DNA from 4 places in the Kitasatospora sp. NPDC088160 genome. Region 1 is predicted to be linked to each of the others. Evidence: riboswitches for the same ligand, from Rfam matches in the RefSeq annotation. Region 1 holds a riboswitch; each other region holds the start of a gene.
The links. Region 1 has a riboswitch for cyclic di-AMP ahead of ACIOGZ_RS12435 (LysM peptidoglycan-binding domain-containing M23 family metallopeptidase). Riboswitches for the same ligand answer to the same signal wherever they lie in the genome.
Positions count from the first base shown of each region.

Region 2: it holds a riboswitch for cyclic di-AMP, as region 1 does, so the genes downstream of both, ACIOGZ_RS32615 (transglycosylase family protein) here and ACIOGZ_RS12435 (LysM peptidoglycan-binding domain-containing M23 family metallopeptidase) in region 1, are expected to answer to the same signal.
Region 3: it holds a riboswitch for cyclic di-AMP, as region 1 does, so the genes downstream of both, ACIOGZ_RS01530 (glycoside hydrolase family 16 protein) here and ACIOGZ_RS12435 (LysM peptidoglycan-binding domain-containing M23 family metallopeptidase) in region 1, are expected to answer to the same signal.
Region 4: it holds a riboswitch for cyclic di-AMP, as region 1 does, so the genes downstream of both, ACIOGZ_RS08830 (M23 family metallopeptidase) here and ACIOGZ_RS12435 (LysM peptidoglycan-binding domain-containing M23 family metallopeptidase) in region 1, are expected to answer to the same signal.

Region 1 is NZ_JBIUSS010000007.1:35,978-39,377, forward strand. Features, by position in the region: gene ACIOGZ_RS12430 (MFS transporter) at 1-1,367, opposite strand, end outside; cyclic di-AMP (ydaO/yuaA leader) riboswitch at 1,680-1,862, shown strand; gene ACIOGZ_RS12435 (LysM peptidoglycan-binding domain-containing M23 family metallopeptidase) at 1,865-2,821, shown strand; gene ACIOGZ_RS12440 (DUF2470 domain-containing protein) at 3,083-3,400, opposite strand, start outside.
Region 2 is NZ_JBIUSS010000025.1:8,049-11,448, forward strand. Features, by position in the region: gene eno (phosphopyruvate hydratase) at 1-271, opposite strand, end outside; gene ACIOGZ_RS32615 (transglycosylase family protein) at 539-1,456, opposite strand; cyclic di-AMP (ydaO/yuaA leader) riboswitch at 1,462-1,629, opposite strand; gene ACIOGZ_RS32620 (cytochrome P450) at 1,840-3,135, opposite strand.
Region 3 is NZ_JBIUSS010000001.1:361,876-365,275, reverse strand. Features, by position in the region: gene ACIOGZ_RS01535 (hypothetical protein) at 149-634, shown strand; gene ACIOGZ_RS01530 (glycoside hydrolase family 16 protein) at 654-1,988, opposite strand; cyclic di-AMP (ydaO/yuaA leader) riboswitch at 1,991-2,157, opposite strand; gene ACIOGZ_RS01525 (lipase) at 2,392-3,400, opposite strand, start outside.
Region 4 is NZ_JBIUSS010000005.1:21,846-25,245, reverse strand. Features, by position in the region: gene ACIOGZ_RS08840 (TetR-like C-terminal domain-containing protein) at 1-388, opposite strand, end outside; gene ACIOGZ_RS08835 (alpha/beta fold hydrolase) at 454-1,281, opposite strand; cyclic di-AMP (ydaO/yuaA leader) riboswitch at 1,627-1,785, shown strand; gene ACIOGZ_RS08830 (M23 family metallopeptidase) at 1,798-2,631, shown strand; gene ACIOGZ_RS08825 (hypothetical protein) at 2,692-3,400, opposite strand, start outside.

The sequences.
Region 1 (3,400 bases):
GTCAGACCGCCGGTGACCAGCAGCCCGGCGCAGATCAGCATCGCGGTGCGGAAGGCCGAGTCCACCGCGGACGGCACCCGGTAGGCGTCGCCGCTCAGCCCGGCGAGCGAGGGCAGCGCGGCGACCGCGAGCAGCCCGGCCGCGCGGGCGGCGGCGTTGTTGACGCCGCTGGCGATGCCCGCGTGCCGGACCTCGACGGCGGCCAGCACCGTCGCCGTCAGCGGCGCGACCAACAGGGTCATCCCGCAGCCCAGCACCGTGACGGCGGGCAGCACGTCCGCCCAGTAGGAGGAGCCGGGGCCGGTGCGCAGCATCAGCAGCACCCCGGCGGCGCACAGCAGCGGACCGACGGTGAGCGGGATCCGGGGGCCGATCCGCTTGCCCAGCCGCCCGGCGCGCGCCGACAGGGTCAGCATCAGCACGGTGATCGGGACCAGGGCGAGGCCGGAGACCAGCGGGGAGAAGCCGGAGACGATCTGCAACTGCACCACCAGCAGGAAGAACACCCCGCTGAACGCCGCGTAGACGCAGAGGGTGACCAGGTTGACGGCGGTGAACAGCCGGGAGGAGAAGAGGCCGAGCGGCAGCATCGGCTCGGCGGCGCGGCGCTCGACCGCGATGAAGGCAGCGCCGAGCAGCAGGCCGATCGCGCCGGTGAGCCAGACCGCGGGGGACAGGCCCTCCCCGGCGGCGGTCAGCGCGTAGGTGATCGCGCCGAGGGCGAGCGCGGCGAGCAGCGCGCCGGGGACGTCGAAGCGGCCGACGGCGCTCTCGTTCCGGCTCTCGGGGACGAACCGGGAGGTGACCGCGACCACGGCGGCCGCGAGCGGAAGGTTCAGCAGGAAGATCCACCGCCAGCCGGGGCCGTCCACCAGCCAGCCGCCGAGGAAGGGGCCGACCGCGGCCGACACCCCGCCGAGGCCCGACCACAGGCCGACCGCCGCCGAGCGGTCGTCCGGGTGGAAGACGGCTTGCAGCATGGCGAGCGAACCGGGGGTGAGCAGCGCCCCGCCGATGCCCTGGACGGCGCGGGCGGCGATCAGCACGTGGATGGTGGGGGCGGCGGCGCAGGCCGCGGAGGCGGCGGCGAACCAGAGCACGCCGATCAGGAAGACCCGGCGCCGGCCGTACCGGTCGCCGAGCGCGCCGCCGAGCAGGATCAGTCCGGCCAGGGTGAGCAGGTAGGCGTTGAGCGTCCACTGCAGGGACGCGAGGGAGGCGCCGAGATCGGTGCCGATGCGGGGCAGCGCGACGTTCACCACGGTGCCGTCGAGCATCGCCATGCTGGAGCCGAGCACCGTCGCGAGGAGGACCCAGCGTCCCCGCGAGGTGCCCAGGCGCAGTGTTCCTGCTTCGGAGGTGGCCACGGGCCGATCCTGCGCCCGTGGGGCGTACGTGACAAGGGTCACCGGGGGGTGTGTCGGTGGGTGCGCGGTGCGTGAGCGGGCGGGTGCGCAGCGGTGGCGGAATCGGCGCAGCGTCGTGGATCAGTGGCGCCGGGTGAATGGATTGTGCACGTACGGTGCAGCCGATCATTCGGAGGGTCACCGCAGCTCGGGGGGTTGTTGCCGGTTCAAGTGATCGACATTGCTTCACCCGAACGGATGGGTTTTAGTTCAGCGACCGCCCGGCCAGTCCGGACGGATCCACCGGGTGGAACGCCGAATCCTGCCGCTGCCCGGTGGCTCGCACCGAACTCTGTACGGCAGGAGCGGGGGACCCACAGGTAAGTCGCCGGACCGGAAACGGCACGCTTTCGCGTACCCGGATCCAGGGCCGGCTAGGGGTGAAGCCGCATGTGCGGCCGGGCAACTCCAGCCCGAACCCGACAGCTCACCTCGCAGGCGTCGGAGAGGAAAATTCCATGCCTGCACAGGCTCGTCGTATCGCCCTGCCCCGCGCCGCCCGCATCGGGATCGCCACCGCCGTCACCGGTGTCTCCTTCGCCCTGCCGCTCGTCACCGCGATGAGCGCCCAGGCCCACCCCGCGCCGGCCGCCGCGGTCACCGCCGCCCCGGCCGCCGCTCCCGCCGACCAGGCCCAGGCCTCGTCGCAGGAGAGCTACCGCGTCGTCAGCGGCGACACCCTGTCCCGGATCGCCGACGCCCAGCACGTCGACGGCGGCTGGCAGGCGCTGTACGACCACAACCGTGAGGTCGTCGGCGGCAACCCGGACCTGATCTTCCCCGGTCAGCGGCTCGTGATCGCCGGCCAGGCCGCCCCGGCCAAGCCCGCTGCCCCGGCGAAGCCCGCCCAGCCGTCCGCCCAGGACGCCGCGCCGGCCACCACCGCCAAGCCGCAGGCCCAGCCGGAGGTCCGGACCGAGGCGGCCAAGCCGTCCGCCCAGCTCCAGGCCCAGCTGCAGACCGCCGCGCCGTCCGCCGTGGTCACCGCCGTGCCGGTCGCCGCCGCTTCGGCCTTCGTCGCCCCGCTGGCCGGCCCGAAGCTGGGCACCGCGTACGGCGTGGCAGGCTCGATGTGGGCCTCCGGCCACCACACCGGCCAGGACTTTGTCGCCTCCACCGGCACCCCGCTGCGCGCCGTCGGCAACGGTGTCGTGGTGAAGGCCGGCAACGGCGGCGCCTACGGCAACGAGGTCGAGATCAAGCTCGCCGACGGCCACTACGCCGAGTACGCGCACCTCTCCTCGATCGGTGTGAAGATCGGTCAGGCCGTCAAGGCCGGACAGCAGATCGGCCTCTCCGGCGCGACCGGCAACGTGACCGGCCCGCACCTGCACTTCGAGATCCGCAACGGCTCGGAGTACGGCTCGGACATCAACCCGGTCGCCTACCTGCGGGCCCACGGCGTCGCGCTCTGACCCGTACCGGATGTGCCGGATCTGCCGGATGAGGAACCACCGCTGCTACGGGGCGAATCGACCGCCCGGGATGGTCATGTCGGGTGACCGCTCGACCGGGTGATCGCCGCAGCAGTGGACATGGGCGCGGGACACGCCCAGGCCGGCCCGGCTCGCGAGACTTCTCTCGCGAGCCGGGCCGGCCGCTGTCGTTTCCGGGCCTTGCCGGCTGCCCCCGAGGCGAAGTGGCGACGAGTCAGGCCGACGGTCTGGCGGGCCGGTTCAGAGCCGGTGGGCGGGCAGCCCGTGCTGGGCGGCGGTCAGCAGCTCGTGCATCCGCTGCCCGAAGTCCTCGGTGTCGGCGGCCGGTTCGGGGAAGACCAGGCGGACGTCGCGGTGGCCGTGCGGGTGGTCCAGGCGCAGGACCAGGCCGTGGCGGTCCAGGGCGAGCGGGCGGACCTCCGGGTGCTGGGCGAGCAGGTCCGGGTCGAGCAGCCGGGTGAGGACGGCGAGGGCGTCGGCGTGGTCGTCGGCGAGGTGGGTGAGCATGGCGGCCTCGTAGCGGGCCAGCGGGTCGGGCGTGGCGAGGGCGAGGTCGCC
Region 2 (3,400 bases), on a different contig from region 1:
CGATCAGGCGCTGCTCGGTGGCGTCGTAGCCGACCAGCTCCGGGCCGATCTGCTCGATGACGGCCAGGACGGCCTTCTCCACGCCCTTGCCGAAGTAGCGGTTCTTGTCACCGTCGCGCAGCTCGAGCGCCTCGAAGGCGCCGGTGGAGGCACCCGACGGGACAGCGGCACGGCCGGTGCTGCCGTCGTCGAGGCCGACCTCGACCTCGACCGTGGGGTTGCCACGCGAGTCGAGGATCTCACGGGCTACGACGACATCGATGGACGGCACGAGGCATCTCCTTGCGGAAGCAGGGTCCGGCTGACGTTGGGTGCTGCCGGCGGGACGATTGCGGAGTCGTTACGACCAGAGCCTAACCGCCCCGGCCCCCGGGGCCGCGCTGGCCTCGGTCCCGTCTCAGCGTGTGGCCCGGCTACCCACCGGTAGTTCACCTGCTTGCCCGATCGAAGCGGGCGAATACGGGGGAATGCGGGCGAAGGGGGACAGGTCCCGTCCCCCTTCGCCCGCAGGGCGCGGGCCGTTCAGGGCCCGGGCCGCTCAGCCGAGGTGCAGCACCTGGCCGGGCATGATCAGGTTGGGGTTGCCGCCGACGGTGCCGCGGTTGCCGTCGTACACCGACTGCCAGCCGCCGGACACGCCCTGGGCGGCGGCGATCGTCGACAGCGTGTCGCCGGCCCGGACGGTGTAGTCGTGACCGCCCTGCGCGGCGGCGGGCTGCGCGGCCGGGGCGGACTGCGCGGGCTGCGCGGCGCGGGGCGCGTACTGCGGCTGGGCGGCGGGCTGGCCCGCGTACTGCTGGTAGACGCTCTGGTGGCTGGTCCAGTACCAGGCGCCGTTGTTCTGGTACCAGTACACCTTCGCGTCGGCGTCCCAGCCGGCCTTGCCGGAGAAGCCCTGGGTCTGCGGCTGCGTCTGCTGCGGGGCCTGCTGGACGGGCTGCTGGGCGGCCGGCTTCGGGGCGGCCTGCTTGACCGGCTGCTGGGCGGGCTTCGGGGCCTGCGCCTGCTGGGTCGGCTTGGCGGCGGACTGCTTGGCGGGCTTGGCGTCCGTGGAGGTGTCCACGGAGGCCGGGGCGCCGCCCTTGCTCAGGCCGGCCTTCTGGGAGCAGACCGGCCAGGCGCCCGGGCCCTGCGAGGCCAGCACCTTCTCGGCGACCGAGATCTGCTGCGCCTTGCTGGCCTGGTTGGCCTGCGGGGCGTAGGAGGTGCCGCCGTACGCCTTCCAGGTGCTGGGCGTGAACTGCAGGCCGCCGGAGAAGCCGTTGCCGGTGTTGATGCTCCAGTTGCCGCCGCTCTCGCACTGGGCGACGGCGTCCCAGGTGGAGGCCGGGGCGGCGGAGGCGCCGGTGGCGGTGAGGAGCGGCATCGCGAGTCCGACGCCGGCCACACCGGCGACGGCGATGGCCTTCTCGGTCTGGGTGCGACGGCGGTGGCGGCCGGTTCCAACGAACAGCATGAAGAGGTCCCTCTCCGCACGCCTGCGAGGTGAGCTGTCGGGTTCGGACCGGGAGGTGGCCCGGCCGCCGAAAGCGGAAACGATTCCGCTCGGGCGGCTTCACCCCAAGCCGTCGGGGAACGGCAACAAACCTGGTTCCCCCGCCCCTGCCCAGGGTCTGGTCGGTTTCCCGTGACGCGGCGGGCAGGATTCGGCGTTCCGCGCACGAGGTCCGCAGCTGCGAACTCCAGGGAGAGTAGACAGATCATCAGACCAATAACAAGCTCATATCACCGATATCACACACAAATTACGGCGCGTGGTCAATCGCCTACCAACGGCGGCGGTATGTCCGGATTAATGCGGGTTCAGGCCTGGCTCCACGGGCCGCCGGAGACATGCCGTCAGCGTGTCGGGGCGTCGGTCGGCGTGCCCGGCGGCGCGTGCGGAGAGCAGGTCTCCGGAGTGAATTCGACCGGGAGTTCCCGCAGGCCACGCATGATCAGGCCGCCCCTCCAGCGCAGGTTCTCCGGGTTTTCCGCGAGCCGCAGGTCCGGCAGCCGGGAAAGCAGCGTGGCCAGTGCGCTCCGCCCCTCCAGGCGGGCCAGCGGGGCGCCGATGCAGTAGTGGATCCCGTGGCCGAAACCCAGGTGCGGATTGTCCGTGCGGGCCAGGTCCAGGGTGTTCTCGTCCGCGAACCTGGCCGGATCGCGATCCGCCGCGGCCAGCACCACCAGCACCGGATCGCCCACCGGGATGTCCACCCCGCCGATCGACAGCGGCCGCGTCGCGAAACGCCACGTCGCCATCTCCACCGGCCCGTCGTAGCGCAGGAGTTCCTCGATCCCGGTCTCCAGCAGCGCCGTCTCGCCGCGCACCACCGACTCCTGCAGCAGCCTGCGCTGCTCCGGGTTGCGCAGCAGCGCGTACGTGCCGTTGCCGATCAGGTTGACGGTCGTCTCGAACCCCGCGAACAGGAGGATGAACGCCATCGCGGCGGCCTCGTTCTCGTTCAGGTGCTCGCCGTGGTCGCTCGCCCGGATCAGGCCCGAGATCAAGTCATCACCCGGATCCGCCCGCTTGCGGTGGATCAGCTCCAGCAGGTACGCCCGCATCCGCTTCACCGCCCGCCCCACGCCGCCGCGTTGGCCGCCGCCGTGCCGGATCATCATCCCGGCCCAGTCCCGGAAGTCGTCCTGGTCCTCGGCCGGCACGCCCAGCAGGTCGCAGATCGCGTAGATGGGGAGCGGGAACGCGAACTCGTGGATCAGGTCCGCCGAACCGCGCTGCGCGAAGCCGTCGATCAGCCGGTCCGTGAGCTGCTGCACCCGCGGCTCGAACTCCGCCACCCGGCGCGGCGTGAACGCCTTCGACACCAGCCGGCGCAGCCGGGTGTGGTCCGGCGGGTCGATGTTCAGCAGATGCGTCATCAAGTCCGCCTGGCGTTCCCCCGGAATTCCCACCCGCCCGGTGCGGTGCGCCTGCTCGCTGTGGTGCGCCGGGTTCTTCGACAGCCGGCCGTCCGCCAGCGCCTGCCGAGCGTCCGCGTAGCGGGTCACCAGCCAGGCCTCCACCCCGCTCGGCAGCGTCGTGCGGTGCACCGGGGCGTGCTCGCGCAACCAGGCGTAGGCGGGGTACGGATCGGTGGCGAACTCCCAGGTGAAGAGCTGCGGGGCGGCGGGATCGGGCTGCACTGGCATGCGTCGACCGTATCCGGTGGGTCGGGGCCGCACCGCCTCCGGCGGACGCGACCGGCGGGGCCGGATCGTCAACACCCGGCGGACGGCCCGCCAACGCTCCGTGGACGCCCCGTGGACGGTCCGTGGACAGCTCTTGGACAGCTCTTGGCCGGGTGGCGGGCGTGACCCTGGTCACCTGAGGGGTAATCCCTGTTGCGGAGGGTCAGGACCTGCCTACGATCCTCCGCAGAAATCGTGGGCGCCGGTGCGGTGTCGCCCACAGGGA
Region 3 (3,400 bases), on a different contig from region 1:
GACAATGCGAGGCGGGTCCGGGCAGGGCGGATCCAGGCGGGGCGGGTCCAGGCGGGGCGGGTCCAGGCGGGGCGGGTCCGGGCAGGCCAGCAGGCTCTGCGGATTCCGCGCGGCCTCGCTCGTCGCCGCGATGGCGGCCGGCTGTTCGGTGGCGACGCTGACCGCCGGCCCGTCCTGGGCGCTGCGGCGGCCCGAGCCCCGGCCGGCGGTGGACACGGCAGCCCCCACGGCGTCCCGCTCCGATCTGGAGGTGGTCCGGCTCGACCCGGACGCCGCCCCGCCCGGCGGCACCACCACCGTCCACGCCTTCATCGCCAACCGCGGCCCGGACACCACCGCCGCACCGTTCACCGTGCTGGTGACGCTGCCTCCCGGGGTCTCCCCAGTGGGCCCGTACTTCCCCGAGGACTGCGAGGTACGGCTCAACGGCCGACAGGTGCGCTGTGTCTTCCCGGCCGGACTGCCCCCGCTGCGCAGCGCGACCGCGCTGGTACCGGTGCACCTCTCCCCGGACCTGCGGATCGGCAAGCTCACCGGCGGCTCGGTCGCGGTGCGCGGCGTGGACGACCCGGACGAGGGGAACAACCGGCAGCCGTTCGACATCACGGTGGTCGAGACGGCTCCCGGTTCCTGACCCGGAAGCCCCGAAGGCCCTACCGGTACACGCGGACGTAGTCGGCGGCGAAGGTGATCGGGGCGGTGCCCTGCGGCGCCGGGTGGTACTTCCCCGCGCCGACCGACAGGTTGAGGATCAGGTACGCCGACCAGTTGGCGCCGACGCCCTTGCCGTCCGAGAACACCTTGGCGCCGTTGACGTACCAGTCCACCGAGGTGGCGCCGTAATAGGTGCCGATGGTCACCCACTGGTCCTTCGCGACGGCGCCGGCGTCGGTGTAGTACTTGGGGTTGCCGGGGTTGACGTGGTTGGTCAGCTCCAGCAGGTTCGGGTTGTCGGGGTGGTACTCGAAGGAGTCGACCTCCCCGTTGCCGTTCTTCCAGGTCCAGAAGGCCGGCCAGGCGCCGGAGCCGGACGGCAGCTTGACCCGGGTCTCGGCGTAGTCGCCGGTCCTGACCTGGAAGCCCTCGCTGGAGCCCTCGGTGGTCAGGAAGCCGGTGTTCCAGGCCTGCTTGCCGTTCTCCAGCGTGGTGGTGCCGGGCGCGGCGGTGAAGGTGGCGACCCCGTTCGCGACGCTGACGTTGTTCTTGTTCAGCAGGTCGAGCTTGTTGTCGTCCGGGTTGTGGTTGCCGTACTTGTACGCGGTGCTCTTGTCGCCGACCCAGCGCGAGCCCCAGCTGATCGGGCCGTTGAACTCGTCGGACCAGGTCAGCGACTTGCCGGCGACCGGGGATGCGGGGGTGCCGGCCGACGGGCTGGCGGTGGCGCTCGGGCTGCTCGGGCTCGGGCTGCTCGTCGGGGTCGGCTTCGCGGTGGGGGTCGCCGTCGGGGTCGGGGCGGGAGTCGGGGTCGGGGCGGGAGTCGGCTTCGTGGTGGGCGTCGGGGTCGGGGGCGGAGTCGGCGCCGGGGTGCTGGAGACCACCAGCTGCTGCGAGGCCAGGTTGTGCCAGGCCCCGCCGAGGTCCTGCCAGAAGCCGAACTGGGTGTACGTCCCGGCCGGCAGGGCGCGTGCGCCGCTGGTGAAGGACAGGCCGCTCGGGCAGATCTGCACATTGGAGGCGTTGCCCGGGAAGTCGAGGTTCGCACCGGCCGCGTTCCGGACGCCCACGCCGACGGTCTTCGCGGTGAAGCAGGCCGAGGAGTGGAGGGTCAGCGAGGCGGTGGCGGCCTGGTTGGCGACCATGGTCGCCGGGGCGAGCCGGTCCTGGGTGACGGTCGGGGCGGTGGCGGCCTGGGCGCCGGAGACGGCCGGCAGGCCGAGCAGTCCGGCGCCGGTGACGGCGAGCGCTCCGGTGACGGCGAGGGCGGCGTTGCGGCCCCGGTGGGAGGGGCGGGCGTGGCGCGGCGCGCGGCGCCGGGCAGGCTGGTGCATGGCAGTGTCCTCTGCGACGCCTGCGAGGTGAGCTGTCGGATTCGGGCTGAGGCAGCCCGGCCGCCGGTGGAAGCGGCTTCACCCCTAGCCACGGCCCGCACGCGGGAGCGTACGGGCCGGGCGCTGACCTTGGTTCCCCCGCTCCCGTCCGCTGTGGTGCTCGGTTGCCGGCCGGCGGGTGGACAGGACTCGGCGTCCCGGCGGCGGGGGTCCGCGAGGGCGGACGACGGTTGCAGGCTAGGCAGGCCGTCCGTGAACGGACAACCTGCTCGGGCCGGTTGTCGCACAGGTCACAGTGGTGTCGATCAACGACGCTGCGTGGTGGATCAGTTGGGACGGATCAGCGGAGCCGTCGAGCTGCCGAACGACGAATCGGCGAATCGGCGAATCGGCGGTCCACGGGTCAAGCGAGCCAGTTGTCGACCTGGCTCTCGGCCTCCGGTGCCCAGGCGAGTTCCAGGTGGTTGAGGCCGGTGAGCAGCCGGGTGCCGCCGATCGTCGCGATGCCGGTGGTGTCCAGGGCGCTCGCGGTGAACACGATGCCGTCGCTGGGCCCCCGGTTCTCGTTGAGCACGCCCGGGATGTCGGCGGACCCGCCCGCGAGCAGATAGGTGCGCACCGACGCGGGGACGCCCGCCTGTTGCAGCGGCGCGATCAGCGAACCGGCGTCGATCGCCGCCTGGATGCCCTGGCCGGAGGTGTAGAAGCCCTGGCCGCCGTAGTAGGTGGTCCACCAGTCCTGGGCGGTGCCGTCCACCCCGTACCGGCCGTCCCAGCGGGCGAGCAGCTGGCGCTGGCCCGGGTAGCAGTCGTAGCCGCCGGTGGGCAGCACGCCGAGGCAGGGCTGCGCCGTGTAGGTGCCGTAGCAGGTCATGTAGAGGTGCGGGGACGGCGCGTTGGCGGTGCCGCCGCAGGCCGGCCAGCTCGCGAGGTCGAACGACCAGCCGTGCGCGTACACGTAGTCGAGCCCGCCGTTCGGGCCCCCGAGGGTGATCAGGCGGCGCACGTCGCCCGCGTAGGCCCGCCCCCAGGACGGGCGCACCGAGGACACGTACGCCCGGGCGGCGACCTCGCCCTTGCTCCAGGCCACCACGTCCACCTGGGGGACGCCGAGGCGGGCCCGGATCAGCGCGACGGCGTCGCCGACGGCCTGCGCCTGGAGCAGGTTGTCGCCCTGTTTGTGGGCGAAGCCGATGGCGAACACCCGGTGGCCGGTGCCGGCGAGGTACTGGGCGAGGCCGGTGGACGGGCAGGCGGAGGCACCGCAGGTGCCGCTCTCCCCCGGGTTCGCCCAGGCGCGGTCGGCGTTGTCGTTGGCGCCGTGGACCAGCAGCACGGGGGTCGGACGGCTACCGGTGTCCCAGCCGGTCGCCGAGTACAGCAGGAAGCGGCTGGAGGAGGGCTGGCCGGTG
Region 4 (3,400 bases), on a different contig from region 1:
GCAGGACGGCGATGATCACCCCGACGAGCCGTCCGGCCGCGCGGGTGAGGTCGTCGTCCGGCTGCGGGGCCTGCGGGAGGGCGTTGTAGCGGTGCGGGTACTCGGTGGCGTACGCGTGGTAGGCGCGCAGGACGGTGTCGACGGCGTCGTCGCCGCTGCGGCCGACGGCGGCCTCGGCGAGCCGGTCGGCGAGTTCCTCGGTGACCCGGACGGCGATGAGCCGCCGCAGTTCGGCGAGGCCGCCGCTGACGTGCTTGTACAGCGACGGGGTGGCGACCCCGGCCCGGGCGGCGACGGCGGCCAGGGTGAGGGCGTCGGCGCCCTGCTCGTCGATGAGGGCGATGGCGTGGTCGACGACCTGCTCGGGGGTGAGTCCTACTCGGGGCATGGTGTGGGCTCTCCGTCGGTGGAAGGCGTACGTGGCGTGGCGGGGCTGACGTGGGCGGGCGGGGCTCAGGCGAGTTCGGCGAGGAAGGGCAGCAGGGCGTCGGCGGTGGCCTGCGGGTTGTCGGCCATCGGGTAGTGCCCGGATCCGTCGATCATGACCTTCCGCGCGTTGAGCGCGATGGCCTGCCGGTCGGCGACGGCTTCCGGCTCGGGGAAGTCGGGGTCCTTGCTGCCCATGATGACGAGCGAGGGGCAGCGCACGGCCGCGGTCCAGCCGACGGGCGCGGAGTCCCCGCTGACGTGTCCGCGGGTGGCGGTCTTGCGGCCGGGGGTGCGCATGGCGGCGACGAGTCCGGCCACGTACGGGTCGAAGTCGGCGGGCTTGGCGCCCGGGTAGGCCAGCTTGCGGTGGTAGAGGCCCCAGAAGGCGGGCGAGTGGACGGTCAGGAAGCCCATGACGCGGAGGGCGCCGCGCATGAGGGCGCCGGGCGGGGGGTTCTCGATGAAGGCGTCGATCAGGGCGATGCCGGCGACCCGCTCGGGGGCGTCGCCGGCGGCCTTGACGACCGTCGCGCCGGTGTAGGAGTTGCCGACCAGGACGGCGCGGTCGATGCCGAGGTGGTCGAGCAGGGCGAGGACGTCGGTGGCGATGGCGGCGGGGGAGTAGTCGTCCCAGATGATCGAGGATTCCCCGAAGCCGCGCAGGTCCATGGTGATGACCCGGCGGCCGGCGGCGGCCAGCAGCGGGCGGAGGTGCCGGTAGGCGGCGCGGGTGTCGAGCATTCCGGGGAGCAGCACGACGGGGGCGCCGTCGCCCTGTCGGGTGTCGTCGTAGGCGAGGCGGCCGCCGGTGACGTCGAGGTACTGGGTGGTGGGGGCGCTGGTGGCGTTCATGGTGGGCCTCCGGAGGGTTGCCGGTGCGGGGCTTCGGCGCTGCCGCCGATAGCCATAAAGCTAAGGCTAATAGCCTTAGCCGTCAAGCCCTCGCGCCCTGCGGAGCGGGGGAGGCTGGCGGGGGGTGCGCGGATGAAGGGCCGTTCGTTGACGTCCGATCACGTGAGGTGGCGTCAACGGTGCTCAAGGGGGTGCAGGGGCGTCCAAGGGGAACAAAACGCCCGTCGTGCCCCGGAGTGCCCCGCCCGTCTCCGGTCGTCCCGGGCGAACGGCTTGGAATCAGGGCCTCCTAGGATTAACGTTTGATAACGCAGCGCGGTCGTCAACGCCGTACCCAGACGGCACCGTGCGCCGTCGCCTAATCCCGCCGACCGGCCTCCGGGCAGGTCAGGGAGCCGGGGAACCACGTTCCTTGGGGTGAATCGGCGGGGCTCCGGCCCGGCCGTAGGAGACCTTCCTGCTCCGAACCCGTCAGCTAACCCGGTAGGCGCGAAGGAAGGAAAGGAGCGCGCCTCCGTGGCGTCGACGCACACTCCGGCACACCCGGCCGGCCTCGCAGCAGGTACCCGGCTCCTCGACCACCCCGGCCCGGACGGCCCCGAGTACGCGGGCCCGGAGGCCGAGACCAACCGGCACCGGATGCCGCGTCAGGTCCGTGGGGCCTCCCCGCTGCTCGGCGTCACCGCCGTCGCCGCCACCCTGGGCGCCACCGGCTTCGCCTCCGCCACCCCGGCCGCCGCCCCCGCCATCGAGACCCCGGACGAGACCCCGGTCGCCCTCTCCGCCGACCCCGGCCTCGCGCTCGCCGCCCGCATCCAGCTGCAGGCCGACAGCCAGCGCACCGCCGCCGAGGAGGACGCCCGCGTCCAGGCCGCGAAGGAGGCGGAGGCCAAGGCCGCCGCGAAGGAGGCCGAGGCCAAGCGGGCCGCCGAGGAGGCCGAGCGGGCCAAGGCCGCCGCCCTCACCCTGCCGGTGCGCGACTACCACCTCACCGCCCACTACGGCCAGAGCGCCCGCTACTGGGCCCACCTGCACACCGGCCTGGACTTCGCCGCGGACACCGGGACCCCCGTCTACGCGGTCGGCCAGGGCACCATCACCTCGGCCGGCTGGTCCGGCTCGTACGGCTACCGGATCGTCGAGACCCTGCCCGACGGCACCGAGATCTGGTACTGCCACCTCTCCTCGATCATCAAGGGCTCCGGCAAGGTCGGCTCCGGCCAGCAGATCGGCAAGGTCGGCGCCACCGGCAACGTCACCGGCGCGCACCTGCACGTGGAGGTCCGCCCCGGTGGCGGCGCCCCCGTCGACCCGGAGACCTGGTTCCAGCAGCGCGGCGTCAACCCCTGACGCACCCGCGAAGCCCCGGCCGCCGGAACCAGAAGGCACCGCGGCCGGGGCTTCGCCGCGTCACTCCTGCGCCGGGTCTGCCAGCCCGGCCAGGTACGCGTCGATCTCCTCCTGCCCCGGCTCCGGCGCGAGGTCCGGGAACTCCTCCACCAGCAGTCGCGGCAGCCCGGGCACCGTCCACTCCCCGTACAGGTCGAGCGCGGCCTCCACCGCCGCCTCCTCGAACGCCCCGAAGTCCCCGGCCAGTTCGTCCGGCATCGGCCGGCCCAGCGCGGTCAGCTCGGCCAGGTTGCGGTAGCTGCGCCGCATCAGGCCCTGCTCCAGCAGCCGGCGCGCGCCGTCGGTGGCCATGCCGACCGAGATCACCCGGGTCGGGCTCCAGCCCTGCTCGTCCACCTCGTCCAGCCAGCCGGTCTGCGCCAGTGCGGCGAACACGGCCAGCCGCTCCTCCTGCGCCAGCTCCCGGAAGCCGGTCAGCCACTCCCGCACCGCCTCCGGATCCGCGACGTCCGCCCCGTACGCGTGCAGCAGCAGCGCGTACAGCCGGGGCCAGGTCACCAGGTCGGCGCGGCGCAGCAGCCCGGCCGCGACCTCGCCCTGCCACTCGGCCTCGGCGTGCAGCCGCTCCTGGCGCTTGGCGTTGAGCCGCTTGGCGGCCCGCTGGTGGTCGGTCAGCAGCCGGACGGCGGCGCCGTACGCCAGCGGGTCCGCCTCCGGTTCGGGTTGGACGTACAGGTAGAGCCGCTCGTACAGCAGGTGCTCCACCGCG